2 regions of the Janibacter sp. DB-40 genome follow, and region 2 is predicted to be linked to the other one. Evidence: predicted binding sites of a transcription regulator. Region 2 holds the regulator's gene; the other holds the start of a gene.
The links. The regulator Rex, encoded in region 2, represses fermentation and respiration genes when NADH is low (regulators of the CRP and FNR family bind a similar motif). The targets are predictions, from matches to a motif close to CTTGTGAANNNNTTCACAAG.
Positions count from the first base shown of each region.

Region 1: the regulator Rex is predicted to act here: its motif matches at 1,204-1,223, upstream of PVE36_RS02370 (geranylgeranyl reductase family protein).

Region 1 is NZ_CP120360.1:484,353-498,730, forward strand. Features, by position in the region: gene PVE36_RS02360 (isochorismate synthase) at 1-167, opposite strand, end outside; gene PVE36_RS02365 (demethylmenaquinone methyltransferase) at 208-900, shown strand; gene PVE36_RS02370 (geranylgeranyl reductase family protein) at 1,242-2,552, shown strand; gene PVE36_RS02375 (NADH-quinone oxidoreductase subunit A) at 2,634-2,996, shown strand; gene PVE36_RS02380 (NADH-quinone oxidoreductase subunit B) at 3,015-3,602, shown strand; gene PVE36_RS02385 (NADH-quinone oxidoreductase subunit C) at 3,599-4,453, shown strand; gene PVE36_RS02390 (NADH-quinone oxidoreductase subunit D) at 4,453-5,805, shown strand; gene nuoE (NADH-quinone oxidoreductase subunit NuoE) at 5,805-6,668, shown strand; gene nuoF (NADH-quinone oxidoreductase subunit NuoF) at 6,674-7,999, shown strand; gene PVE36_RS02405 (NADH-quinone oxidoreductase subunit G) at 7,996-10,365, shown strand; gene nuoH (NADH-quinone oxidoreductase subunit NuoH) at 10,362-11,765, shown strand; gene nuoI (NADH-quinone oxidoreductase subunit NuoI) at 11,758-12,408, shown strand; gene PVE36_RS02420 (NADH-quinone oxidoreductase subunit J) at 12,405-13,226, shown strand; gene nuoK (NADH-quinone oxidoreductase subunit NuoK) at 13,223-13,522, shown strand; gene nuoL (NADH-quinone oxidoreductase subunit L) at 13,565-14,378, shown strand, end outside.
Region 2 is NZ_CP120360.1:2,573,457-2,587,834, reverse strand. Features, by position in the region: gene PVE36_RS12340 (sugar phosphate isomerase/epimerase) at 1-547, shown strand, start outside; gene PVE36_RS12335 (TetR family transcriptional regulator) at 544-1,128, shown strand; gene PVE36_RS12330 (ABC transporter ATP-binding protein) at 1,200-1,922, shown strand; gene PVE36_RS12325 (ABC transporter permease) at 1,919-2,653, shown strand; gene PVE36_RS12320 (diacylglycerol kinase family protein) at 2,675-3,580, shown strand; gene PVE36_RS12315 (hypothetical protein) at 3,577-4,530, shown strand; gene proC (pyrroline-5-carboxylate reductase) at 4,574-5,368, shown strand; gene PVE36_RS12305 (GNAT family N-acetyltransferase) at 5,365-5,868, shown strand; gene PVE36_RS12300 (GNAT family N-acetyltransferase) at 5,933-6,448, shown strand; gene PVE36_RS12295 (TrkA family potassium uptake protein) at 6,459-7,127, opposite strand; gene PVE36_RS12290 (acetoin utilization protein AcuC) at 7,192-8,382, shown strand; gene PVE36_RS12285 (helix-turn-helix domain-containing protein) at 8,553-8,750, shown strand; gene PVE36_RS12280 (AURKAIP1/COX24 domain-containing protein) at 8,941-9,039, shown strand; gene PVE36_RS12275 (NAD-dependent epimerase/dehydratase family protein) at 9,221-10,273, shown strand; gene PVE36_RS12270 (lysophospholipid acyltransferase family protein) at 10,273-11,730, shown strand; gene PVE36_RS12265 (glutaredoxin family protein) at 11,766-11,984, shown strand; gene PVE36_RS12260 (redox-sensing transcriptional repressor Rex) at 12,125-12,808, shown strand; gene PVE36_RS12255 (glutamyl-tRNA reductase) at 12,805-14,079, shown strand; gene hemC (hydroxymethylbilane synthase) at 14,076-14,378, shown strand, end outside.

The sequences.
Region 1 (14,378 bases), 1.3 Mb from region 2:
TCTCCCTTGCGCACCCAGGAGACGATGTCGCCCGCGTCCACCGGCTCCGGCAGCAGCTCCAGCAGGTCGCCGACCTGCGCCGCGGGGACGGAGATGGTGCGTACGACCAGGGCGGGTCGGGAGTGGCCGAGCGGCCCCGGGACGTCGTCGGGTGATGGAGATGTCATGGCCGCCACAGCCTACGACTGCGGGTGCGAGGATGTGCACATGAGCCGCGCCACCCTGCAGAAGGACCCCAAGGCCGTCGCCGCGATGTTCGACGAGACCGCAGCGAAGTACGACCTCATGAACGACGTGATGTCCTTGGGCCAGACCCGCCTGTGGCGCCGGGCCGTCCTGCAGTCGCTCGAGCCGCGGCCCGGCCAGCGCATCCTCGACATCGCCGCGGGCACGGGGACCTCGTCGGTGCCGCTGCGCAAGGCGGGCGCGGACGTCGTCTCGGCCGACTTCTCGCTCGGCATGCTCCACCAGGGCCAGCACCAGTACCCCGACCTGGACTTCTCCGCGGCGGACGCGACGCGGCTGCCCTTCGCGGACGAGTCCTTCGACACGGTGACCATGTCCTTCGGCTTCCGCAACGTCGTCGACAGCGGTGCGGCGCTCGGGGAGTTCCTGCGCGTGACCAAGCCGGGCGGCCGGCTGCTCATCTGCGAGTTCAGCCAGCCGGTCAACAAGGCCTTCCGCACGGTCTACTCGGAGTACCTCATGGCCGCCTTCCCGCCAGTGGCCCGCACGCTCAGCTCCAACCCCGACTCCTACGTCTACCTCGCCGAGTCGATCCAGGCCTGGCCCGCCCAGCACGAGCTCGCCACGACGATCGCCGCGGCCGGGTGGGCCGATGTGCAGTGGCGCAACCTGACCGGCGGCATCGTCGCGCTGCACCGAGCGACGAAGCCGTAGCGAGGATCCGAGCGAGGGACGAGGGAGGCCCGCAGCACGGCCGAGCGCGAGCACGGGACCGAGCGGCGAAGCCGTAGGGCCCCGTCGCCTCACCTGCCCCCCGAATATCGGGTCACCCGGTAAACCCCCGCTTCGCAAGGGTCTGATACCGCTGCGAACCGGGGGAAAGTCCTGCACAGGTGCGAAGGGGGCTGCCCGCCCCGGCGGGGGAGCACCCCTTCGCCATCGGGCACCCCGGCGACGCCGCGAGGTTAGGTTCACCTGTGTCGTTCGCCTCGTCATGGAGAGGTAGGCTTCCCCGCGATCGTGAAATCCTTCACAAGCCCTCGAGGAACCCATTCGTGACCAGTGCACTGCCTGCGGCCGGTGATGGCCGCACCGCCGACGCCATCGTCGTCGGGGCCGGCCCCGGTGGCTCCGCGACAGCGGCATGGTTGGCGAAGGCCGGCAAGGACGTCGTCCTGCTGGAGAAGTCCACCTTCCCCCGCGACAAGATCTGCGGCGACGGCCTGACCCCCCGTGCCGTCCGCCAGCTGATCAACCTCGGGCTGCCCATGTCGGAGACCGACGGGTGGGCACACAACAAGGGCCTGCGGATCATCGGCGGCGGCATGACCCTCCAGCTCGACTGGCCGGACGTCGCCTCCTTCCCGGGCCAGGGCATGGTGCGTGCCCGGGCCGACCTCGACGAGGTGCTCGCCCGCCACGCTGCCGCCAGCGGCGCCACCCTTCTCGAGGGCCGCAACGTCGCCGAGCCGATCCTCGACGACCAGGACCGCATCATCGGCGTCACCGCCAAGGTCGTCGACCAGCGCGGCCGCGCCACCGGTGAGCGCGAGACCTACTACGCACCGGTCGTCGTCGCCGCGGACGGCGTCTCCTCACGGCTGTCGGTGAAGATGGGGCGCGAGAAGCGCGAGGACCGACCGATGGCCGTCGCCGTGCGGGCCTACTACGAGACCCCCCGCCACGACGACGAGTACCTCGAGAGCCACCTCGAGCTGTGGTCGACGACGCCGAAGGGGGAGAAGATCCTCATGCCCGGGTACGGCTGGCTCTTCGGCCTCGGCGACGGCCGCAGCAACGTCGGTCTGGGCGTGCTCAACACCTCGGAGGCCTTCGGCCGCACCGACTACAAGGACGTCATGCGCCGCTGGGTCGAGACGATGCCGCCCGAGTGGGGCATCAACGCCGACACGATGAGCGGGGACATCACCGCGGCCGCGCTGCCGATGGCCTTCAACCGCCAGCCGCTCTACGACCGCGGCCTGATGCTCGTCGGCGACTCCGGTGGCATGGTCAACCCCTTCAACGGCGAGGGCATCGACTACGCACTCGAGGCCGGCCACGCCGCCGCGGAGACGATCCTCCAGGCGCTCGCCCGCCCGACCGCTGCCGACCGCGAGCGGGTCCTGCAGTCCTACGTCACCCGGATGAAGGACATGCACGGCGGCTACTTCCGCCTCGGGGCGCAGTTCGCCAAGATCATCGGCAAGCCCGAGATCATGCGCCTGGCGACGAAGTACGGGCTGCCCCGGGAGACGCTGATGAAGTTCATGCTCAAGCTCATGGCCAACCTGCCCGAGGAGAAGGGCGGCGGTGTCGATGACCGGCTCGTGCGCCTCCTGACCAGGATGGCTCCCAATGCCTGAGGGCACTGCAGGCAGGACGAGCGCCTGCCCTAGGATCGTCAGTGGCGTGCATCACATGAGAGAAAGCGAGGCCGTGCAGCGATGAACCCTTACATCCCGCTGCTGATCCTCTTCGCGCTCGGCCTCGGCTTCGCGCTCGTCTCGGTCGGCACGAGCCTGGTCGTCGGACCTGCTCGCTACAACGCCGCCAAGGCACAGGCCTACGAGTGCGGCATCCAGCCGACTCCCCAGGCCGCTGAGGGTGGCAAGTTCCCGGTCAAGTACTACCTGACCGCAATGCTGTTCATCATCTTCGACATCGAGGCCCTGTTCCTCTACCCCTTCGCCGTCGCCTTCGACGAGCTCGGGGCCTTCACCCTCGGTGCCGTGGTGCTCTTCCTGTTCAACGCGTTCTTCATCGCAGACGCCTACGTCTGGCGTCGCGGCGGGTTCGAGTGGGACTGACGAGGACGGAGACGAAAAATGGGACTTGAGGAGAAGCTGCCCTCGGGCTTTGCGCTGACGACGGTGGAGAAGCTCGCCGGCTACATGCGCAAGTCGTCGATGTGGCCTGCGACATTCGGTCTGGCCTGCTGCGCCATCGAGATGATGGCCGTCGGCACCCCGCACTACGACCTGGCCCGCTTCGGCATGGAGCGCTTCGCTGCGACTCCGCGCCAGGCCGACCTGATGATCGTCGCCGGGCGGGTGAGCAACAAGATGGCACCGGTCGTGCGTCAGGTCTACGACCAGATGGCCAACCCCAAGTGGGTCATCTCGATGGGTGTGTGCGCCAGCTCCGGCGGCATGTTCAACAACTACGCGATCGTCCAGGGCGTCGACCACATCATCCCGGTCGACATCTACCTGCCCGGGTGCCCGCCGCGCCCGGAGATGCTGCTCAACTCGATCATCACGCTCCACGAGCAGGTCCAGAACACGCCGTTGGGAGTCAACCGGGAGGCGGCGGTCCGCGCGGCCGAGGCTGCCGCCCTCAAGGCGGTCCCGACCGAGCTGCAGGCCCCGACCCACGACCACGAGGCCCTCCTGGGAAGGAACCTGCTGGCATGACGGAGGAGAACGAGCCCACGGACGAGCCGGGCAAGGACGTCGACGCCCCCAGGCCCAAGGGCGTCCACCCGGAGGGCCCGGGTCTGGCAGGCAGCGCCCACGAGGACTACCCCTCGACCGAGGGCCTCACCGGTGACCAGCGCCCGGTCGAGTACACCAACGTCGGCGGGTCGCCCGAGGTGGGCGAGGTCGACCCGGACCACGCGCCGGCCATCCGGGGCCAGCGCGTCGGCATGTTCGGCGCACGCCAGGGGCAGGACACCTCCGGCTACGGCGGGCTGCAGGCCCCGATCGCCTTCCCCGGAGCCGCCACGCGTCCCTACGGCGGCTGGTACGACGCCGCCGTCGACACCCTCGCCGAGGCGACCGGCTCCGACCTCGTCCAGCGGGTCGTCGTCCACGCCGACGAGCTGACCCTCCACGTGGGCCGCGAGGACCTCGTGCCCGTGATGCGCGCCCTGCGCGACCAGCCGGACCTGCGTTTCGAGATGTGCATGTCCGTCTCGGGCGTGCACTTCCTCGACGACACCGGTCGGGAGCTGCATGTGGCCTACCACCTGCTCTCGATCACCCACGGTGGCCGGCGCCTGCGCGTCGAGGTGACCGCCCCGGACGCCGACCCGCACATCCCGAGCATCGTCGAGGTCTACCCGGGTGCCGACTGGCACGAGCGCGAGACCTGGGACATGTTCGGCGTGGTCTTCGACGGCCACCCCGCGCTGACCCGCATCCTCATGCCCGACGACTGGGCGGGCCACCCCCAGCGCAAGGACTACCCGCTGGGTGGCATCCCGGTGGAGTACAAGGGCGGCACCGTCCCGCCGCCCGACGAGCGGAGGTCGTACAACTGATGGCATCCAGCGACACGAGCACCGGAGTCCACTCGACCCCCGGAGCGGACGACCTCGCCGAGGGCTACGTCGTCCACCTCGAGGGCGGTGACTGGGACCGCGAGATGGGCGAGCTCGGGATGAACCCCGAGGAGCGGATCATCCTCAACATGGGTCCGCAGCACCCCTCGACGCACGGCGTCCTGCGCCTCATCCTCGAGCTCGACGGCGAGACGGTGACCGAGGCGCGCGCCGGCATCGGCTACCTGCACACGGGTATCGAGAAGAACATGGAGTTCCGCACCTGGGTCCTGGGCACGACCTTCTGCACCCGGATGGACTACCTGACCCCGATGTTCCAGGAGGCGGCCTACTGCCTCGCCATCGAGAAGATCCTCGGGATCACCGACGACATCCCCGAGCGGGCCAGCGCCATCCGCGTGCTGATGATGGAGCTGACCCGCATCTCCAGCCACCTGATCTGCATGGGCACCGGTGGCATGGAGATGGGTGCGACGACCGTGATGACGATCGGTTTCCGTGAGCGCGAGCGCATCCTGTCGATCATCGAGGCCATCACCGGTCTGCGGATGAACAACGCCTACATCCGTCCCGGCGGCGTCGCGCAGGACCTGCCGCACGGTGCCATCGACAAGATCCGCGAGACCATCCCGCAGCTGCGCAAGGGCATCGCCGAGCTGTCGGCGATCCTGCTCGAGAACCCTCTCCTGAAGGGTCGCACCAAGGACGTCGGCGTCCTGTCCCTCACGGGCTGCACCGCCCTGGGCGTCACGGGACCCGTGCTGCGCTCGACCGGGCTGCCGCACGACCTGCGCAAGCTGGACCCGTACTGCGGCTACGAGAAGTACGACTTCGAGGTCGTCACCCGGACCAATGCCGACGCCTACGACCGGTGGGCCATCCGCATCGACGAGATGCTCGAGAGCCTGAAGATCATCGAGCAGGTCACCGACGAGCTGCAGCACAACCCCGGCCCGACGATGGTGGCGGACAAGCGCATCGCGTGGCCGGCCAAGCTGGCCATCGGCGGCGACGGCCAGGGCAACAGCCTCGACCACATCCGCGAGATCATGGGCACCTCGATGGAGTCGCTCATCCACCACTTCAAGCTGGTCACCGAGGGCTTTCGCGTCCCGCCGGGCCAGGCCTACGTCGCCATCGAGTCGCCCAAGGGCGAGCTGGGCTGCCACGTCGTCTCCGACGGTGGGACCCGGCCCTACCGGGCCCACTTCCGGGACCCGAGCTTCAACAACCTGCAGGCCGTCGCGGCCATGTGTGAAGGAGGCTTCCTCGCCGACGTCATCGTCGCGGTCGCCTCGATCGATCCCGTCATGGGAGGGGTGGACCGCTGATGTCGATCAAGTTCGGCAGGCAGACCGAGTTCGGCTATCTCTACGTCTCGTCGGAGAGCAAGGAGCCGTACACCGTCGAGGTGCTCGAGCAGCTCACCGCCGACTCGCAGGAGATCATCGCGCGCTACCCGCAGAAGCGCTCGGCGCTGCTGCCGATGCTGCACCTCGTCCAGAGCGTCGACGGCTACGTCACCGGCCGGGGCATCGAGTTCTGTGCGCAGCTGCTCGACCTGACCGCTGCCGAGGTCTCGGGCGTGGCCACGTTCTACACGCAGTACAAGCGCCACCCCAGCGGTGAGTACAACGTCGGCGTCTGCACCAACACCCTGTGCGCGATCATGGGCGGCGACCAGATCTGGGACACCGTCAGCGAGCACCTGGGGGTCGGCCACGACGAGACCACCGAGGACGGCAAGATCACCCTCGAGCGCGTCGAGTGCAACGCGGCGTGCGACTTCGCTCCGGTCGTGATGACCAACTGGGAGTTCTTCGACAACCAGACCCCCGAGTCGACGGTCGAGCTCGTCGACGACCTGCGTGCGGGCAAGCCGGTGAAGCCCACGCGCGGCCCGGACCGCGTGTGCAGCTTCAAGGAGACCTCTCGTCTCCTCGCCGGCTTCACCGACGGCCGTGCGGACGAAGGGGTCGGGGCCGGCCCCGCCTCCCTCCGCGGCATCGAGGTGGCCCGTCGCGAGGGATGGACCGCGCCGGGTGACGAGCACGAGGAGCCGAGGCCCACGACCACGCCCGACGAGGCGGGCGAGCAGGTCGAGGGCCTGGCGGCCGGTCGCCACGTCCCCGCCGACGTGGACAACGTCTCCGACCAGACCCCGCCGGACAGCACGGACGAGAAGGGGGAGTGACCGGGATGTCGACGCAGCTGACCCCGATCCTGACCAAGTTCTGGGACCACCCGCAGTCCTGGACCATGGCCACCTACGAGGACAACGGCGGGTACCGAGCACTGCGCTCGGCACTGGAGATGGACCCGACCGACCTGGTGCAGGTGACCAAGGACTCCGGCCTGCGCGGCCGTGGTGGCGCCGGGTTCCCCACCGGCATGAAGTGGGGCTTCCTCCCGCCGCACGACGGCGGACCGCGCTACCTGGTGGTCAACGCCGACGAGTCCGAGCCCGGCACGTGCAAGGACATCCCGCTGATGATGGCCGCCCCGCACTTCCTCATCGAGGGCGCGATCATCACCTCCTTCGCCATCGGGTCCGACACCGCCTTCATCTACGTGCGCGGCGAGGTGGCCCACGTCTACCGCCGCCTGCTGCGCGCGGTCGAGGAGGCCTACGCGGCCGGCTACCTCGGCAAGGACATCCTCGGCACGGGGTACAACCTGGACATCGTCGTCCACGCCGGTGCCGGCGCCTACATCTGCGGTGAGGAGACCGCGCTGCTGGACTCCCTCGAGGGGCGTCGCGGCCAACCCCGCCTCAAGCCCCCCTTCCCCGCGGTCGCCGGCCTGTACGCGCGTCCGACGGTGGTCAACAACGTCGAAAGCATCGCCTCCGTCCCGCTGATCGTCGGCAAGGGCGCAGAGTGGTTCTCCGACATGGGCACCGAGAAGTCCCAGGGGTTCGGGATCTTCTCCCTGTCCGGCCACGTGAAGCACCCGGGCCAGTACGAGGCGCCGCTGGGGATCACCCTGCGCGAGCTGATCGACCTGGCCGGTGGCATGCGGGACCCGAACCACCCGCTGAAGTTCTGGACGCCGGGCGGGTCCTCGACGCCGATCTTCACCGACCAGCACCTCGACGTGCCGCTCGACTTCGAGTCCGTGGCCGCCCACGGGTCGATGCTCGGCACCCGGGCCCTGCAGATCTTCGACGACACGGTCTCGGTCGTGCGCGCGGTGAGCCGGTGGAACGACTTCTACATGCACGAGTCCTGCGGCAAGTGCACCCCGTGCCGTGAGGGCACCTACTGGCTCGCCCAGATCCTGCACCGGATCGAGGAGGGTCGCGGCACCCAGCAGGACATCGACATGCTCGTCGACATCTGCGACAACATCCTCGGCCGTGCGTTCTGCGCGCTCGGTGACGGGGCCACGAGCCCGATCACCTCGGCCGTGCAGTACTTCCGTGAGGAGTTCGAGGCCGGCTGCCACACGCCGGCCAGCGAGCTCTTCCCGCCAGCGGCCGCGACGCTCTTCGCCAACCAGGAGACTGTGCAGGTGACCACATGACCACCACGAGCGACAAGCAGACGTCCGGGGCCGACCCCAAGCCCGACCTCGTCACCGTCACCATCGACGGGATGGAGGTGTCCGTCCCCCGCAACACCCTGATCATCCGCGCGGCCGAGCAGGCAGGGATCGAGATCCCGCGCTTCTGCGACCACCCGCTGCTGGACCCGATCGGCGCCTGCCGCCAGTGCCTCGTCGAGGTGGCCACCCCGGACCGCGAGGGCAACGTCAAGCCGATGCCCAAGCCCCAGCCGAGCTGCACCATGACGGTCAGCGACGGCATGCAGGTGCGCAGCCAGCACACCTCGCCGATCGCGGACAAGGGCCAGCAGGGGATCATGGAGCTGCTCCTGATCAACCACCCGCTGGACTGCCCGGTCTGCGACAAGGGCGGCGAGTGCCCCCTGCAGAACCAGGCGATGAGCAATGGCCGCCCCACCTCGCGTTTCGACGACATCAAGCGCACCTACCCCAAGCCGATCAACATCTCCTCCCAGGTCCTGCTGGACCGTGATCGCTGCATCCTGTGCACGCGGTGCACCCGCTTCTCCTCCCAGATCGCCGGTGACCCCTTCATCGAGATGGGGGAGCGCGGTGCCCTGCAGCAGGTGCTGATCTACGAGGAGAAGCCCTTCGAGTCCTACTTCTCGGGCAACACCGTCCAGATCTGCCCGGTGGGCGCCCTCACCGGTGCGGCGTACCGCTTCCGCTCGCGTCCGTTCGACCTCGTCTCGACGCCGGACATCTGCGAGCACTGCGCCTCCGGCTGCTCCATCCGCAGCGACCACCGTCGTGGCACCGTCCTGCGTCGCATGGCTGGCAACGACCCCGAGGTCAACGAGGAGTGGAACTGCGACAAGGGCCGCTGGGCCTTCACCTGGGCCTCCCTGGGTGACCGCCTCGAGTTCCCGATGGTCCGGGACGAAGGGGGCGAGCTGCGCGTCGTCTCGTGGCAGGAGGCCCTCGCGGCCGCTGCGGACGGTCTGCGTGCCGCCCGGGGGCACGGCGTGCTCACCGGCGGCCGCGTGAGCATCGAGGACGCCCACGCCTATGCCACCCTCGCTCGCGAGGTCCTCGGGACGGACAACATCGACATGCGCGCCCGGCCGCACTCGGCCGAGGAGCGCGACGTCCTCCTGCGCCACGTCGCGGGTGCGACCCCGCAGACCGGTGGCGTGACGTACAGGCAGCTGGAGCAGGCCGGATCGGTCCTCCTCGTCGGCTTCGAGCCGGAGGAGGAGAGCCCCATCGTCTTCCTGCGGCTGCGCAAGGCGTACCGCAAGCACGGTCTGAAGGTCCACGCGGTCGCACCGATGGCGACCCGCGGCCTGACCAAGATGGGCGGCAGCCTCATCCCGTCCGCCCCCGGCACCGAGACCGAGGTGCTGGCCGCCCTGGCTGGCGACGACGCACCGGAGTCGTTGGCCGCGGCCCACGCCGCACTGCGCGAGGAGGGCGCGACCATCCTCGTCGGTGAGCGTCTGGCGACCGTGCCCGGTGCCCTGACCGCCGCAGCCCGCCTCGCCGAGACCACCGGTGCCCGCCTCGCGTGGATCCCACGTCGTGCGGGGGAGCGCGGCGCGATCGCCGCCGGTTGTCTCCCGACCGGCGACGGCCTCGACACCGCGGGGATCCTCGCGGCCGCCGGTGCCGGGTCGATCGGCGGTCTCGTCGTCGGTGGCGTGGACGCCGACGACATCGGCACGGCCGGAGCCCGCCAGGCCTTCGAGCGGGCATTCGTCGTCTCGCTCGAGGTGCGCCCGAGCAACGTCACCGAGCACGCCGACGTCGTCCTGCCGGTCGCCCCGCACGCGGAGCGCGCGGGCAGCTTCATGGACTGGGAAGGACGGGTTCGTCCCTTCGAGGTCTCCCTCGAGACCAACGCCGTGCCGGACCACCGGGTGCTGCACATGCTCGCCGACGCGATGGGTGCCTTCCTGGGGACCCGTACGGTCACAGAGGCCCGGCGCGCCATCGAGGCCACCGCGGCCCCGACGGCCAGCGGCCCGCTGACCGACGTTCCCGCGACCGTCGCGCCCGAGCCCGGTGCCGGCGAGGCGGTCCTGGCGACGTGGCGTCCGCTGCTCGACAAGGGCACGATGCAGGACGGCGAGCCCTTCCTGGCCGGCACCGCCAAGGCGCCGCGTGCGGCCCTCTCCCCGCTGACGGCCCAGTCCCTGGGGATCGTCGAGGGCGACCTCGTCACGGTCTCCGCCGACGACGTGCGCATCACCCTTCCGGCCGACATCCGCGCGATGGTCGACCACGTCGTGTGGCTGCCGACCAACTCCGAGAGCTGCGACGTGCGCAGTCTCTCCGGGCGAGCCGGAGCGATCGTCTCCGTGATGAAGGGCGGTGCTGCGTGAACACCCTCACGATCCTGACCACGGCTGCCGAGCAGCCGGTGGTGGCCGACTTCAGCGACACCCCGGTGTGGCTCTCGCTCGTCAAGGCCCTGATGCTCTTCGTCTACCTGCTCATCAGCGTCCTGCTGATGATCTGGTTCGAGCGGCGCATGATCGGCCGGATGCAGCAGCGCCCTGGTCCCAACCGGGTGGGGCCCTTCGGTCTCCTCCAGTCCCTGGCCGACGGCATGAAGTCGATGCTCAAGGAGGACGTGCGCCCGAAGGCGGCCGACGCCCTGATCTTCACCCTGGCGCCGGTCCTGTTCGCCTCCGCGGCCTTCATCTCCTTCGCCATCGTCCCCATCGGCGGTGAGGTCGAGCTGTTCGGCCACACCACGCCGCTGCAGCTGACCGACCTTCCCGTCGCCGCGCTCCTCGTCCTCGCGGTCGCCGGCATCGCCGCCTACGGGATCGTCCTCGGTGGCTGGTCGGCCGGCTCGACCTACCCGCTGCTGGGTGGTCTGCGCGCGACCGCGCAGATCATCTCCTACGAGATCGCGATGGGTCTGGCCCTGGTGGCCGTCTTCATGTACGCCGGGTCGATGTCGACGAGCGAGATCGTCGCCGCGCAGTCGGATCTGTGGTTCATCATCCCGGCCTGCGTGTCCTTCGTGCTGTACATCATCACCATGGTCGGCGAGACCAACCGGCTGCCCTTCGACCTCGCCGAGGGAGAGGGCGAGCTCGTCGGTGGGTACTTCACCGAGTACTCCGGCATGCGCTTCGCCATGTTCTTCCTCGGTGAGTACGTCAACATGTTCACCGTCGCCGGCCTGGCCACCACCTTCTTCCTCGGCGGGTGGCAGGCGCCCCCCGGCATCGCCGCGATCGGCGACGGCATGTTCAACACCGGCTGGTGGGGCGTGCTGTGGTTCACCCTGAAGATGTGGCTGTTCATGTGGGGCTTCGTCTGGCTGCGCGGCACCCTGCTGCGGACCCGGTACGACCAGTTCATGCGCCTGGGGTGGAAGTTCCTCATGCCCGTGGCCGTCGCCTGGGTGGTCGTCGTGGCCTTCATCCGCGGTGCCGACGCCGGCTTCTTCGGTGACAGCACGATCTCCGTCCTCGGTCGGGCCTTCCCGGTCTCCTCGCTGATCATCATCGGCTTCCTCGCCGCGCTCGTCTTCGGGGCGATGTGGATCTGGGAGACCCGCGCGGAGAAGAAGGCCGACGAGATCGAGGAGGCCAACGTCCTCCCCGGCGAGGTCGACCCCTTCGCCGGTGGGCACCCCGTCCCGCCGCTGCCCGGCCAGCGACTCGTGGAGACCCCGCGGGACGGGACCGCGATCGAGACCACGCCGGCGCGCACCCGGCAGACCAGCGCACCGCTCGCCGAGCAGGAGGAGCACAACCGTGGCTGACGACGAGACCAAGGGCGGGTTCTTCGGGGACCTCTTCGCCCCCGTTGCCGGATTCGGGGTGACCTTCCAGACGATGTTCCGGAAGGTCGCCACGCAGGAGTACCCCGAGGTGAAGTGGCCGACCCAGCCACGATTCCACGGGCGCCACCAGCTCAACCGCCACCCCGACGGTCTGGAGAAGTGCGTCGGCTGCGAGTTGTGCGCCTGGGCGTGCCCGGCGGACGCGATCCTGGTCGAGGGTGCCGACAACGACGACGAGCGGGGGCTGCGCTTCAGCCCCGGCGAGCGGTACGGGCACATCTACCAGATCAACTACCTGCGCTGTATCTTCTGCGGCCTGTGCATCGAGGCGTGCCCCACGCGTGCCCTGACGATGACCAACGAGTACGAGCTGGCCGACAACAACCGCGCCGACCTGATCTACACCAAGGAGCAGCTGCTCGCACCGCTGCAGGAGGGCATGATCTCCGCGCCCCACCCCATGGTCGAGGGCATGAACGAGCGTGACTACTACAACGGCAAGGTGGCTGCCGCGACCGACGAGCAGCGCGCCTGGGTCGACGAGCACGCCGTCGACGACAGCGGGAGCACCCCGACGGGCGAGGCAGTGGCTCCCGGGAACCACGCGGAGGACGTTCGATGACCGGCACCGGTGAGGCCGTTCTCTTCTGGCTGCTCAGCGCCGTCGCCGTCCCGGGGGCCCTCGCGCTGCTCTTCGCCCGCAAGGCGGTGCACGCGGCCATCGGCATGGTGACGACCATGATCGTCATCGGCGCGTTCTACCTCCTGCAGGAGGCACCCTTCCTGGGCATCGTGCACATCTTCGTCTACACCGGCGCCGTGATGATGCTCTTCCTCTTCGTCGTCATGCTCGTCGGTGTCGACCACTCGGACTCGCTCGTCGAGACCCTCAAGGGCCAGCGCTTCATGACCGTGCTGCTGTCCCTGGGCCTGGTCGCCCTGCTCGTCGGCGCCGTCGGTCGGATCACCTACACGGGCGACCCGAACCTGACCGCGGTCAACACCGACCCGGGCAACGTCGAGGCCATCGCCTACCTCGTCTTCGGCAAGTACGTGTGGCTCTTCGAGGTCACGGCCGGTCTGCTGACCGTCGCCGCCCTCGGCGCGATGACCTTCGCCCACCGCGAGCGGATCATCGCCAAGCCGACGCAGAAGGAGTGGATGGAGAAGCGCTTCCGCGAGGGCGAGCACCTCGCCGGCCTCCCGGTCCCCGGCGTCTACGCCCGCCACAACGCGGTCGACACCCCGGCCCTGCTGCCCGACGGCAGCATCTCCGAGCTCTCGCTCAACCGGGTGCTGGTCGCCCGCGAGCAGGTCACGCCACCGACCCGCTACACCGAGATCGACGAGCACGAAAGTCGCACGGACGAGTCGGCTGGGTCCACTGAGTCCCTGGGCCGCACGGCCTCCGAGAGCACGCCTGAAGGGAGGCAGCAGTGAGTCCGCTGAACTACATCTACCTGGCGATCATCCTCTTCGCGATCGGCAGCGCGACCGTCCTGCTGCGGCGCAACGCGATCATCGTCTTCATGGGCGTGGAGCTCATGCTCAACGCGGCGTCGCTCGCCTTCGTCACCTTTGCCCGCATGCACGGCTCCGTCGAGGGACAGGTCATCGCGATGTTCGTGATGGTCGTCGCCGCGGCCGAGGTCGTCGTCGGTCTGGCCATCATCATGGCCGTCTTCCGTGCCCGCCGGTCGGCCTCGGTCGACGACGCCAACCTGCTGAAGCTGTAAGGAGCCACCTTGCTCACCGCACTGTCTGCGACGGCTGCCCAGGTGACCGCCGCTGCCGCGCCCGAGCCGGCCTCGGGGGTCACCGCCCTCGGCTGGCTGCTCGTCGCCCTGCCGCTGCTGGGTGCCGCCCTGCTGCTCCTCGGCGGCCGGCTCACCGACTCCTTCGGCCCCCTCCTGGCGACCGCCCTGTCCTGGGCCTCCTTCGTCATCGGTGCGGCGATCTTCGTCGCGCTGCTGGCGAAGGACCCCGCCGAGCGGGCCGCCACGATCGAGCTCTACGACTGGGTCCCCGGTGGGTCGATCGACGTGACGGCCGGGCTGCTCATCGACCCGCTGTCGGTGGCCTTCGTCCTGCTCGTGACCTTCGTCGGGTCGTTGATCCTCGTCTACTCGCTCGGGTACATGGAGCACGACCCGGACAAGCGGCGCTTCTTCGCCTACCTCAACCTCTTCGTGGCGTCGATGCTCCTGCTCGTCCTCGCCGACTCCTACCTGCTGCTCTTCGTCGGCTGGGAGGGCGTCGGACTCGCGTCGTGGCTGCTGATCGGCTTCTGGAACCACAACCCGGCCTACGCCACCGCCGCCAACAAGGCCTTCGTCGTCAACCGTGTCGGTGACGTCGGCCTGATCCTGGCGATGTCGATGATGTTCGCGACCTTCGGTACCGCCGACTTCGGTGCGGTCAACGAGGCCGTCTCCGGTGCGAGCGAGGCCACGGTCACCGGCATCGGCCTGCTCCTGCTGCTCGCGGCCTGCGGCAAGTCGGCGCAGTTCCCGCTGCAGTCCTGGCTGGGGGACGCCATGGCCGGTCCGACCCCGGTCTCGGCCCTCATCCACGCGGCGACGATGGTCACCG
Region 2 (14,378 bases):
GCTGGCCCACGCGGTGGGGGCGCCGACGGTCGTGCTGCACCCGCCCTTCCGCTGGCAGAAGGAGTACGCCCGCAACTTCCCCGACGGCGTCGCCGCGCGCGAGCACGACAGCGACATCGTCCTCGCGGTGGAGAACATGTTCCCGTGGGCGGCCCGGGGGCAGTCGGTGCAGGCCTACCTGCCGCACTGGGACCCGGTGCCCCAGCCGTACGACCACGTGACCGTCGACCTGTCGCACACCGCGACCTCGCGCAGCGATGCCCTGCAGATGGTGCTGGACCTCGCGGAGCGTCTGGCCCACATCCACCTCGCCGACGGGATGCTGACGACGCTCAAGGACGACCACCTCGTCCCGGGCCGGGGGACCCAGCCGTGCGCGGAGGTCCTCGACCACATCACGGGCAGCGGCTTCGCCGGGGCGGTCGTCCTGGAGGTCGGCACCCGTCGGCGCCCGAAGGAGCGCGAGCTCGACCTGCGCGAGTCGCTCGACTTCGCCCGCCACCACCTCGGCCAGGCCGCGCCGGTGCCCGACGTCGCCTCGTCATGAGCGCGCGCGGCCGCCGGTCCGGGGGCGCGGACACGCGCGCCGAGATCCTCGACGTGGCCCGGGGCCTCTTCGCGGCGAAGGGGTACGACGGCACCTCGGTCCGGGGAGTCGCCAGGGAGGCCGGGGTGGACCCGGCTCTCGTCCACCACTACTTCGACGGCAAGCCCGGCCTGTTCTCCGAGGTCGTCGGCGTGCCGGCCGGTATCGAGGAGCAGATCACGGCGGCCGTGGCCGGTCCGCACGAGGGCGCGGGAGAGCGGGTCGTGCGCACCTTCCTGCGCGTGTGGGACGGCCCCGAGGGGCGGGACCGCTTCCGGGCGCTCGTGGGAGCCGTGGCCTCCCACGAGGAGGCGGCGCACCTGCTGCGCGACTTCGTCTCCCGCAGCATCCTCAGGAGCCTGGCGCACATCTTCGGTGACGAGGACGTCCTGCCGGATCTGGCGGTCGCGGCGGTCGGCGCGCAGCTGGTGGGGATGGCCCTGCTGCGTTACCTCCTCGAGGTCCCCCCGATGGCCGACGCCGACCCCGAGGAGATCGTCGCGGTCCTGGCCCCGCCGATCCAGGCGCTGCTCGTCCCCTGATCGCGACCCCCACGACCGAGGGGGCACGGCGAGGGTTGCGCAGATCACGGGACGGGAGGAGCATTCATCACATGGGGAATTACGTGATCGAGATCGCCGGGCTGACCGTCACCCGGGGTGGGCGGCTGGTGCTCCCCGGCCTGGACCTGCGGGTGCCGGCGGGCCAGGTGGTCGGCCTCCTCGGGCCCAGCGGGGGTGGCAAGTCGACCGTGATGCGTGCCGTCGTCGGCGTGCAGCGCATCGACGGTGGTGACGTCGAGGTCCTCGGTCTGCCGGCCGGCCACCGGCGACTACGCAAGCGGGTCGGGTACGTCACCCAGTCGCCGAGCGTGTACGGCGACCTCACCGTCCGGGAGAACGTCACCCACTTCGCCCGGCTGCTCGGGGTCGCCGACCCGGCGGCGACCGCAGAGGCCGTGGTGGCGCGCGTCGGCCTGACCGAGCACGCCGACGACCGCACCGACGAGCTCTCGGGCGGACAGCGCAGCCGGGCCTCCCTCGCCGCCGCCCTCGTCGGCGACCCGGAGCTGCTCGTCCTCGACGAGCCGACGGTCGGTCTCGACCCGGTGCTGCGGCGCGACCTGTGGAGCCTCTTCCGCCGGCTCGCCGAGGACGGCGTGACGCTGCTCGTCTCCAGCCACGTGATGGACGAGGCCAGCCGGTGCGACCGCCTGGTCCTCCTGCGCGAAGGGGTGGTGCTCGCCGACGACACCCCGGCCCGGCTGCTCGAGCACACCGGCGCCGAGGACGCCGAGGGCGCCTTCCTCGCGCTCGTCGAGGGGGCGGCGGCATGATCCCGCGACTGACGCTCGCGACCGCGGCCCGCGTGCTGCGGCAGGTGCGTCGGGACCACCGCACGCTCGCGCTGCTGGTGGTCATGCCGATCGTGCTGATGGGCCTGCTCGCGTGGATCTACGTCGACAGCCCGATCTTCGACCGGATCGGTCCGGTCCTCGTGGCGATCTTCCCCTTCGTCATCATGTTCGTCGTCACGAGCGTCGCCACCCTCCGCGAGCGCACGAGTGGCACCCTCGAGCGGCTGCTGACCACGCCGCTGGGCAAGGGTGACCTCGTCGTCGGCTACGCTCTCGCCTTCGGCCTCCTCGCCATCATCCAGGGTGCGATCGTCACCGCGATCACGGTGTGGCTCTTCGGGCTGCAGATCGCCGGCGCGCTGACATGGCTCGTCCTCGTCGTCGTCGGCAGCGGGGTGCTCGGGACGGTGCTGGGGCTCTTCGCCTCGGCCTTCGCCAGCACCGAGTTCCAGGCCGTCCAGCTGATGCCCGCGACGGTCCTGCCGCAGTTCCTGCTGTGCGGTCTCCTCGTGCCCCGCGACCAGCTGCCCCGCACGCTCGAGCTCGTCTCCGACGTCCTGCCGCTGTCCCACGTCGTCGACGCGGCGTACGCCGTGGCGCGCAGCGCCGAGCCGGCTGAGGACCTCGGCCTCCCGCTGCTCGTCATCGCGATCTGGATCGCGGTCGCCCTCGTCCTCGGCAGCCTCACCCTGCGGCGCCGTACCCCGTGACCGCAGCCGTAGGGTGACGGCGTGAGACGGTTCCTCTTCATCGCCAACTCCTCCGCCGGCACCAGCGACCGGGAGCGCACCGACGCTGCCCTCGGGGTGCTGCGAGAGCACGGTGACGTCGACGTCGTCACCACCGACACGATCCAGGAGCTGACCGAGGCCATCGCCCGGAGCGACGGGCGCGAGATCGTCGTCGCGGGCGGCGACGGGTCGCTCAACGCCTTCGTCACGGCCCTGTGCCGCGCAGGCCACCTGGGCGAGGACCCGCCGACCGTGGGTCTGCTGCCGATGGGGACGGGCAACGACTTCGCCCGCACCGTCGAGCTGCCCACGGACCCGGCCGAGGCAGCCCGGGTCGTCATCGACAGCCCGGCGCGGCCGATCGACGTGCTCATCGACGACGAGGACCGGATCGTCGCCAACGCCGTCCACATCGGCGTCGGGGAGGAGGCCGGTCGCATCGCCGCGCCCTGGAAGGAACGGTTCGGGCCGATCGGGTACGTCATCGGGGGCTTCGCCGCGGGGTTCGGCCAGACCGGGCGGCGACTGAGGGTGGTGGCGGACGGCCAGGTCGTGGCCGACGGCCGGCACCACATCCTGCAGGTCGCCGTGACGATCGGCCAGAGCGTCGGCGGGGGCACCCGGATCGCGCCCGACGCAGAGCCGGGTGACGGCCGGGCCGAGCTCGTCATCTCCCGCACGATCTCCCCGAGACGACGCCTGCTGTACGCCGCGACGGTCAACAGGGGACGCCACACGCGACTCGACGATGTCGTCTCCATGCGGGTGCAGACGGTGACCGTCACCGGTGTCAACCACGCCTTCGGCGCGAACTCCGACGGCGAGGAGCTCGAGCCCCGCCGCGAGCGCACCTGGCGCGTCGTCCCTGCCGCCTACCGGCTGCACGCCCCCGTCAGCACGGCATGAGCGCCGCGAGCACGATGAGCACCGACCGACTGTGGGCACGCACCCTCGACGCGCTGCTCGCGCCCGGTACCCGTGACCGGGTCGCGGCCTCCCGTCCCGTCGTCGCCGCACGAGCACGGTTCGTCGCCGGTGAGGCCACCGACGACGCCGTCGCGGAGGCCCAGCGGCTGCGGCGCACCAACCGGCTGGCAGCCCTCCACCCGCTCCTGCCGCCCGCCGACGGTGCCGCCGGGGTCGACGCGACGGTCGCCGAGGCGGTCACCGCGATCGAGCGTCTCGCGCCGGTCACCTCCGGCGGCGACTACCGCTCCGAGATCTACCTGGCGCCCGAGCAGCTGGGCATCGGCACCGACGCGGCCCGCGCCGCGCGGGCGCTCGCCGAGGTCTGCGCCGCCGGTGACGCGCACCGGGTCGACATCACGCTGCGCTCGGGGCCGATCGCTGCCGCCGAGGCGACCCTCGACCTCGTGGAGGCCACGCGTGCGCACTACCCGCGCCTGACCGCATCGGTCGTCGCGCGGCGCCACCGGAGCGAGGGCGATGTGGCCCGCCTGGCGGCCTCGGGCACCCGAGTGCGTCTCGTGCGCGGGGGAGCGGGCGAGCCCGCCGACGTCAGCTGGCAGGACCCCCACGAGACGGATCTGGCCTTCGTCCGCTGCCTCGCCGACCTCCTCGGCTCGGGCGTGCACACCGTCGTGGGCACGCACGAACCGCTCCTCCTCGACCTCGCGGACGGTCTGGCCGACCAGTCCGGCCGTGGCCCCGAGGGGCTGGAGTATCAGTTCTTCCTCGGGGCCCAGCCCGACCTGCAGATGCGCACGGCCGACGCCGGGCACCGCGTACGCGTGCTCGTGCCCTACGGGCCGCAGTGGCTCGAGTACCTGCACGACCTGGCCCGCCGGCCCTCCGGTGTGCGCCGTCTCGCCGCGGTCCTCACCGGCCTCGGCTGACTAGGCTGGACCACCCACACCCCCACGACGAGGAGCACGACGGATGACGACGGCGATCTACGGAGTCGGGTCGATGGGCGGGGCCGTCCTCGACGCGCTCGCGGACGATGGCGAAGGGGAGGTCCTCGCCGTCGAGAGCAGCGCCGAGCGGGTGGCCCAGCTGCGTGAGCTGCACGCAGACCACCCGACGGTGGAGGTCGTCGACGTGGCGGAGGCCGCCGGTCGGGCGGACGTCCACCTCGTCCTCGTCAAGCCCTACGGCGTGGCGGACCTGCTCGAGGCGATCTCACCCTCCCTTCGTCCGGACGCGATCGTCGTCTCCATGGCGCTCGGGGTCTCCCTCGCCGACCTGGCCGCCCACCTGCCCGCGGGGACGGCCGCCATCCGGGCGATGCCCAACACCCCGGCCAAGGTGGGTCAGGGCATGACCGTGCTCAGCCCGGCCGACGACGTCACCGACGAGCAGGTCACCCGGGTGCGCGAGCTGCTCGCACCGACCGGGCGCACGCTCGTGCTGCCGGAGTCCCAGCAGGACGCCGCGACGGCGATGTCCGGGTCCGCTCCCGCTTACGTCTACCTCTTCGTCGAGGGACTCGTCGACGCCGGTGTCGCCCAGGGCCTGACGCGCCAGCAGGCGCTGGCGATGGCGACCCAGGCCGTGCGCGGGGCCGGCGCGATGCTCGCCGAGACCGGTGAGGACCCGGCCATCCTGCGCACCCAGGTCACCTCACCCGGGGGCTCGACGGCGGCCGCCCTCGCCCGGCTCGAGGCACACGGGATGCGCCATGCCCTGGCCGACGCGGTGAAGGCCTGCGCGGACCGGTCCGCCGGCCGATGAGCCGGTGCTCGGTCCGCCTCCTCACCGAGGAGGACTGGGAGGTGCTGCGCGCGGTGCGGCTGGCGATGCTCCTGGATGCCCCCGGCGCGTACGGCAGCTCCTACGCCCGTGAGGCGGCCTTCACGGAGGAGACCTGGCGCCAGCGCACCGGGCAGGCGGTCTTCCTCGCCGAGCGCGAGGACGGGCTGCCGCTCGGGACGGCGACGCTGCTGCGCCTGGACCTCGAGGAGGACCCGGAGATCGTCGCGATGTGGGTCGCCGGGCACGCCCGGGGCGCAGGCGTTGCCGACGCGCTCGTCGACGCATGTCGTGACCGGGCCGTCGCCGAGGGTGCGGATCGCGTCCGGATGCACGTCATGCTCGACAACCCGCGCGCCGTGGCCTGCTACACCCGGCTGGGGTTCGCCTTCGACGGGGGAGCCGGTGACGCCGAGGGGTGCGCCTCCATGCACTGGCGCCCGAGCGGCGATTCCGCGACCATGAAGGCGAAGAATGCATGAACTGTCACCACGATTCCGAGGGACCGGCCCCACAATCCGCCCTCGGGGATGAGAGAGTGCAGCCATGAGTGAGATCACTGTGCGCGCGCTGACCGAGGACGAGTGGGAGATCTACCGCACCCTTCGGCTGGAAGCGTTGCAGGAATCTCCCGAGGCCTTCGTCGCCGACCACGACGACGAGGCCGACCAGCCGGAGGAGTTCTGGCGCAAGCGCATGCGTCGCAGCGCGCGACTCGTCGCGGAGGTCGACGGTGAGTACGTGGGCGTCGCCAGCCTCGGTGACGCGACGGAGAGCGAGTCGGAGAACGGCGGCCAGCTCTTCGGCCTCTGGGTCAACCCCAAGTGGCGCGGCGCCGGGGTCGCCGCGAACTTGGTGAGCCAGGGCGCCACGATCGCCGAGGAGCAGGGCTTCGCCCGACTGTTCTACTGGGTCGGCTCCGACAACGGACGCGCGGTGGCCTTCGCCTCGAGCTTCGGCTTCCGCCCCACCGATGAGCGTCGCCCGATGCGCGTCGTCGGCGAGAGCGGCCCCGAGGAGGAGATCGCGCTCGTGCTCGCCCTCGGCGAGGACCGCGCCTGACCCGACGGACCTAGGGGCGCGCGGCCATGCGCTCGATGAGCGAGGTCGGGCCGCTGACGATGATCAGGTCGCCGCTGCGGACCTTGGTCTCCGGCCTGGCGTAGGTGAAGTCCTGGCCGGGCGACTTCACCCCGACGACCGTCACGCCGTACTTCTGCCGGATCTGGGTCTGCTCGAGGGTGAACCCGACGGCCTCCTGCGGCGGTGTCATCTTCACGATGGCGAAGCCGTCGTCGAACTCGATGTAGTCCATCAGGCGGCTGCCGATGAGGTGCGCGAGCCGCTGGCCCGACTCGATCTCGGGGGAGAGGACGTGGTGGACCCCGATGCGGTTGAGGATGCGGGCGTGCGCCGGTGAGACGGCCTTGGCCCACACCTTGGGTGACTCGTTGTCGATGAGGTTGACGGCCGCGAGCACAGAGGCCTCGATGGACGAGCCGACCCCGAGCACGCTCGCGGAGAAGGTGTGCGGCTTCAGCTCCTCGATCATCGCGACCGAGGTCGCGTCGCCCTGGACGATCCGACCGACCCGGCCGAGAAAGGTCTCCGCGAGCATCGGATCGAGCTCCAGCGCGGTGACGCGGTTGCCGAGACGGTGCAGCTCGGTGGCCACGGCGCCGCCGAAGCGGCCCAGGCCGATCACGAGCACGTCCTCGTTGTGCAGTCGGGTGCGGGCCACGGGCTCTCCTCCGGTCGTCGGGTCGTCGTCCGATCACGACCCTAGCCGGGGTACCGTCACTCGCATGAGCACACAGGCGTGCGCCATCTGGGGCGAGGACTTCACGAAGTACGACTTCGGGGTCGGCCACCCGATGGCGCCGGTGCGACTGGACCTCACCGCGCGTCTCTGTCGAGCCCTCGGGGTCTTCGACCACGTCGACGTCGTCGACGTCGACGTCGCGGGTGACGACGTCCTGTCCGCCGTCCACGACCCCGAGTACATCGATGCCGTGAAGGCGATCTCGGCCGACCCGGACACCGCCGACGGGCAGTGGGGGATCGGGACGGAGGACGTGCCCGCCTTCGCCGGCGTCCACGAGGCGAGCGCCCGCATCGTCGCCGGCTCGGTCGAGGCCGCGCGCCGGGTGTGGACCGGGGAGGTCGAGCACGGCGTGAACTTCACCGGGGGCATGCACCACGCCATGCCGGCCAGGGCAGCCGGCTTCTGCATCTACAACGACATCGGTGCCGCGATCCAGTGGCTGCTCGACAACGGGGCGGAGCGGGTCGCCTACATCGACGTCGACGTCCACCACGGCGACGGTGTCGAGGCGATGTTCTACGACGACCCCCGCGTGCTCACGATCTCGGTGCACGAGTCCGGTCGCACGCTCTTCCCCGGCACCGGCTGGCCGGCGGACACCGGAGGCGTCGGCGCCGAGGGGACCGCGGTCAACGTCGCCCTGCCCCCCGGCGTCGTCGACGGGCCGTGGTTGCGGGCCATCACCTCGGTCGCCATGCCGCTCGTCCGCGCCTTCGAGCCGCAGGTGCTGGTCACCCAGCACGGGTGCGACACCTACCGTGACGACCCCCTGGCGCACATGTCGATCTCGCTCGACGCGCAGCGCCAGGCCGCCGTGAACCTCCACCGCCTCGCCCACGAGGTCGCCGAGGGCCGGTGGTTGGCGCTCGGCGGGGGTGGCTACGACCTCACCAACGCCGTCCCCCGGGCCTGGGCCCACCTCACCGCGATCGCCGCCCACCGTCCCGTGCCGGCGGCCACCGAGGTGCCGCAGGAGTGGCGTGACCACTGTGAGCTCGTCGCCGGGCAGCAGGGGCCGGCCACGATGGGGGACCTGCCGGAGAAGGACCTGCCGATCTGGGTGCAGCCGTGGGCCATGGGGTACAACCCCCACCACGGGGTCGACCGGGCGATCATGGCCGCCCGCGAGGCGGTCTTCCCCCTGCACGGCCTCGACGTCTGGTTCGACTGAACCCCGATTTTCTCCCGCCGGGCGGCGTGTCGGATGGACTTTCGGTGATTGCCCTCATGTTCTGTCTTCACAGTGGCCACATCTGCATCTATGGTGGACATCTGCAAGGGCTCGTCGAGGACTGCTGGCAGATCGGCCGGCGGTGCGATCCTGCAGAGATCGAGGTGGTCATGTCGAACGATCTTCTGGGTGAGGTGCGCTTCCTCACCGTGGCTGAGGTCGCGTCGATCATGCGGGTCTCGAAGATGACGGTGTACCGGATGGTGCACAACGGCGATCTTCCGGCCGTTCGCGTCGGCCGCAGCTTCCGCGTCCCCGAGGACGCGGTCCACACGTACCTCGAGACCTCCTTCATCGAGACGGCCTGAGCGCAGTCCCGCCCCGCGACGCACGGACCGGCCGGTTGCCCGTGGTCGGGCGGATCCCGCACGCGGGTACGTGCCACTGCCCGCGAGGCGTTAGACTTCCCGTCTGACTCGCATTCGGTGGGGCCTGCCGCAGGGCCGGCATCGCTCGAGCCGTCACCGAAGTCCCGAAGACGACACGAAGGAAGACCGCATGGGTTCTGTCATCAAGAAGCGACGCAAGCGCATGGCGAAGAAGAAGCACCGCAAGCTGCTGCGCAAGACGCGCCACCAGCGTCGCAACAAGAAGTGACCCAGCGTGAAGGGGGCCGCACCGGAGACCGGTGCGGCCCCTTCGCCGTCCCCGGGGCGGGGCCCGCGCCGGGAACGGGTGATCCCCATCTCGATGGGGCCGTCCACGGTGCCAGAGGCCTCCCTGCTGGTTAGGCTGCGGACAGTGCGGCCGTCCCGCCGCTGCCGACAGGAGGTGTTCCGTGCCCAGGACCGTGCTCGTGGTGGGTGTCTCCCGCCACCTCGGTGGTGCCTTCGCCCGGCGCCTCAGCCGCGACGAGACCGTCGAGCGCATCATCGGCGTCGACGTCGTCCCCCCGCGGCACGGCATCGGGCGCGCCGAGTTCATGCGCGCGGACATCCGCAGCCCCCTGGTCAGCAGGATCATCTCCGGCAACGACGTCGACACGGTCGTGCACATGGGCGTCATCGCGACCCCCCGTGCCGGCGGCGGACGCTCGACGCAGAAGGAGATCAACGTCATCGGCACGATGCAACTGCTCGCTGCGTGCCAGCGGGCCGAGTCGGTGACCAAGCTCGTCGTGAAGTCGACGGCGGGCGTCTACGGCTCCAGCTCGCGCGACCCCGCGATGTTCACCGAGGACATGTCGGCGAAGAAGATGCCCAGCTCCGGCTGGGCCCGCGACAGCGTCGAGGTGGAGGGCTACGTCCGTGGCCTCTCCCGGCGGCGCACCGACATGGAGATCACGACGCTGCGCTTCGCCAACGTCATCGGTCCGCGGATCCGCACCGCCTTCACCGACCACTTCTCCCTGCCGGTCATCCCGATCCCGTTCGGCTACGACGCGCGGCTGCAGTTCGTCCACGAGGACGACTGCGTCGCCGCGATGACCCATGCCGTGCACGCACGCGGGCTCGGTCCGGTCAACATCGCCGGTGACGGGATCATCACCGCCTGCCAGGCCGCGAACATCGCCGGTCGCCCCTACGTGCTCGTGCCGCGGATGACCACCGGGGCGATCGCCGACCTCGCCAAGCGCTTCGGGCTGGTGGACATCGGCTCCGACCAGCTGGACATGATGACCTTCGGCCGCGGTCTGGACACCACCCGGATGCGCGAGGACCTCGGCTTCGACCCGGTGTACTCCACGCGTGCCGCCTACGAGGACTTTGCCCGGGCGACGAAGGGTCGGGTCATGGACCGCCTGCCCTTCGCCCAGCCCGGATGGACTGCCGTGCAGGCGGCCGAGACCGCGATGCGCGCGGTGACGCCCACCAGCGAGAGCGAGAAGTGATGGCCGACAGCACCCGACGGTCGACCGCGAAGAAGGCGACGTCCTCCGCCCCCGCCACGAAGTCCGCGAGGAAGACCACCACCTCGACGACGGCGCGCACGTCGCCGACCCGGCCCGCACCGGCGAAGAAGACCTCCGCGAAGAAGACGTCCTCGACGAAGAAGAAGGCGACGCCACGACCCAGCGCCGTGGCCGCCGCGGCCGACCGCGCCGGTGGCGAGCGCGCCCGCAGGCGCAGCACACCCCTGATCGGCGCCTCGTCGCCCACCGCGACCCCACCAACAACCGGGACGAAGGGGGCGAAGGCCGCCTCCCGCAAGCCCGCGTTGCGCGTCGTGTCCGGGCCCGACGGGTCCCCTCCCGCGGCCCAGCGTTCCACGACGCCCGGCTCGACGGGCCGGCGCAAGCCGCCGGCCCGGCGCTCCACCTCGACCGCCGCCCGGCCCGTGTCCGCCGCACCGACGGCGTCCACCGGCGCCCACGAGCGCGGGACCAGCGGGACGCCGGACGCCGGCCAGGCCATCGTGCCGGGGCTGGCCGAGCTGCTCTCCGTGCTGCTGTCGGCGGGTCAGCTGACCTCCCGGACGATCGGTCAGGCCGCGGGTGCGGCAGCGGGGGAGGACTGGGAGCGGCGTTTCGCCGACACGCTCGAGTTCCTGCAGCGCCGGGTGCGCGGTGACTACGACGTCGACGACTTCGGCTACGACGAGGACTTCACGACCCACACGGTCTTCCCGGTCCTGCGCCTGCTGAAGGACAAGTGGTTCCGCGTGGAGGTGCGCGGGATCGAGAACATCCCGGACGAGGGCGGTGCGCTGCTCGTCTCGAACCACTCGGGCACGATCGCGCTCGACTCGGTCATCACCCAGCTCGCGATCCACGACGCCCACCCGCGCGCCCGCTCCCTGCGGATGCTCGGTGCGGACCTGGTCTTCCAGCTGCCCGTCGTCGGTGACTTCGCCCGCAAGACCGGCGCGACCCTGGCCTCCAACGCCGACGCCGAGCGGCTGCTGCGTGGCGGCGAGCTCGTGGGCGTGTGGCCCGAGGGGTTCAAGGGCGTCGGCAAGCCCTTCCGTGAGCGGTACAAGCTGCAGCGCTTCGGCCGGGGCGGCTTCGTCTCCGCGGCGATCCGCTCCGAGGTGCCGATCATCCCGTGCTCGGTCGTCGGTGCCGAGGAGGTCTACCCGATGATCGGCAACATGAAGACGGTGGCCCGCCTCCTCGGGGCGCCGTACGCGCCGATCACGCCGTTCTTCCCCCTGCTCGGGCCGCTGGGTCTGGTGCCGCTCCCGAGCAAGTGGATCATCGAGTTCGGCGAGCCCGTCGACACCGCCTCGCTGGGGCCGGCTGCGGCGGACGACCCCATGCTCGTCTTCGAGCTGACCGACCAGGTGCGCGAGACGATCCAGCAGACGCTCTACTCCGTCCTGGTCACCCGCCGCTCCGTCTTCTTCTAGGAGGACCCGTGCCACTCCCGACGTCTCGCGTGGTGATGATCGGCAAGCCCGGCTGCCACCTGTGCGAGGAGGCCCGCTCGGTCATCGAGCGGGTCGTCGCGGAGACCGGGGACTCCTTCGAGGAGGTCCACCTCGACTCCGACCCGGCCTTCGCCCGGTACACGGAGGAGATCCCGGTGACCTTCGTCGACGGGCGCCAGCACGACTACTGGCGCGTGGACGAAGGGCGGTTGCGGGCTGCTCTCGGGCGCTGAGCCACCCCCGGCCGGCCCGTTCCAACGCGGTCCGGCGGGTGGGCGGTGACTTTGTGCATTTGTTCACAAGAGCGTAATCTCGAGGTGTTCGGTTCTTCGGCGCCGCCCGCCGGAGACCGTGGAGAGGAGCCGTGCCCAACGTGTCCGTCGACCAGTCCGCCAAGCGGGACATCCCTGATGCGACAGTGGCGCGGCTCCCGGGTTACCTGCGCGCACTGGGGCAGCTGGCCGCAGTCGACGTGCTCTCCGTCTCCTCGGAGGAGCTCGCCCACAGCGCGGGTGTCAGCTCGGCCAAGCTGCGCAAGGACCTCAGCCACCTGGGCTCCTACGGGGTGCGCGGGGTGGGTTACGACGTCGCCCACCTGAGCTACCAGATCTCCCGGGCGCTGGGACTGACCCACGACTGGCCCGTGGTCATCGTCGGCATGGGCAACCTCGGTCGCGCCCTGGCCTCCTACGGCGGCTTCGCGACCAAGGGTTTCCAGGTCGTGGCGCTGCTCGACAGGGACCCCGCCGTGGTCGGCCACAAGGTCGACGACCTCGTCATCCAGCCCATGGCCGCGCTCGAGGCGCTCGTGACACCGGGGGAGGCGTGCATCGGCGTCATCGCCACCCCCGCAGCGTCCGCCCAGCAGGTCGCCGACCTGCTCGTCGCGGCCGGGGCCAGCTCCATCCTCAACTTCGCCGCCACCGTGATCCAGGTCCCCGAAGGGGTGCACATGCGCAAGGTCGATCTCTCCACCGAGCTGCAGATCCTGGCCTTCCACGAGCAACAACGCGTCGGCATCGACTCCGACGAGCTGTTGGAGGGAGCTGGTCGATGAGTTTGCTCAGCTTCGGCTTCAACCACCGCCGCACGCCCATCTCCGTCCTCGAGCGGGCCGCCCTGGACGAGTCCAGCCGCCAGGCCATCGTCGCGATGGCCCAGGCCAGCCCGGACATCTCCGAGCTCCTCGTCATCGCCACGTGCAACCGCACCGAGGTCTACGCCGAGGTCTCGGCCTTCCACGGCGCGGTCGCCGACCTCACCGACGCCCTGACCTCGAGCACGGCGATCACCCACGAGGACCTCAAGGAGCACCTCGACCTGCACTACGGCGATGCTGCCGTCGCGCACGTCTTCAACGTCGCCGCGGGGCTGGACTCGATGGCGGTCGGGGAGTCCCAGATCCTCGGCCAGCTGCGCGACGCCCTCGCCCGGGCCCAGACCGACGGGCACGTGGGCAGCCACCTGAACTCCCTCGTCCAGCAGGCACTGCGCACCGGCAAGCAGGTGCACACCGAGACCGGTCTCGACGAGGTCTCCCGCTCGTTGGTGACCGCGGGGCTGGACTCCGCGGAGCAGCACGTCGGCCAGCTCGCCGACGCCCACGTCCTCGTCATCGGGGCCGGGTCCATGAGCGCGCTCGCGGCGACCACCGCGGTGCGCCGCGGGGTCGCCCGCCTCACCGTCGTCAACCGCACCCACGAGCGCGGCCTCGCCCTGGCGGAGCGGCTCGGGGGCCGTGCACGGCCCACCGACGAGCTCGGTGACGCCCTCGCCGACGCGGACGTCGTCATCTCCTGCACCGGCTCGACCGGGCTGGCGATCTCCCTCGCCGACGTCGCCGACGCCCAGATCGAGCGCTCCGGCCGCAGGCAGGCACTCATCGACCTGGCCCTGCCGCACGACATCGCCCACGAGGTCGCGGACCTGAGCGAGATCACGCTCCTCGGTCTGGGCGAGCTCGGCGACATGCTCGGTGCCGACGGGACCATGCCGGAGGTGGCACAGGCCCGCTCCATCGTCGGCGAGGCCGTGACACGTCATCTCGGGGCCCGGGCCGCGAGCATCGCCGCGCCCACCGTCCGCGCCCTGCGCGAGGCGGCGCAGCAGGTCGTCGAGTCCGAGCTGGCCCGGATGGACCAGCGCGTGCCGGACATGTCGGCCGCCGACCGCGAGGAGGTCGGCCGGGCCGTGCACCGCATCGTGGACAAGCTGCTCCACCAGCCGACCGTGCGGGCCAAGGAGCTCGCCGTCGACGGGCGCCTGGGTGAGTACGAGGACGCCCTCCGCCAGCTGTTCGACCTGCACGCCGAAGGAGGTGCCCTGTGACCACGCTCCGTCTCGGGACCCGTCGGTCGAAGCTCGCCATGACCCAGTCCGGGCACGTCGCCGACGCGCTGCGGGCCGAGGGGCACGACGTCGAGATCGTCGAGATCGTCACCGAGGGCGACACCAGCCGCGCCTCGCTGGCCAGCATGGGCGGCCACGGCGTCTTCGCCAGCGCCCTGCGTGAGGCCCTCCTCGCCGGGGAGATCGACATCGCAGTGCACTCGCTGAAGGACCTGCCCACCACGCCCGAGCCCGGTCTGGTCGTCGCGGCCATCCCGGCCCGGGTCGACCCCCGCGAC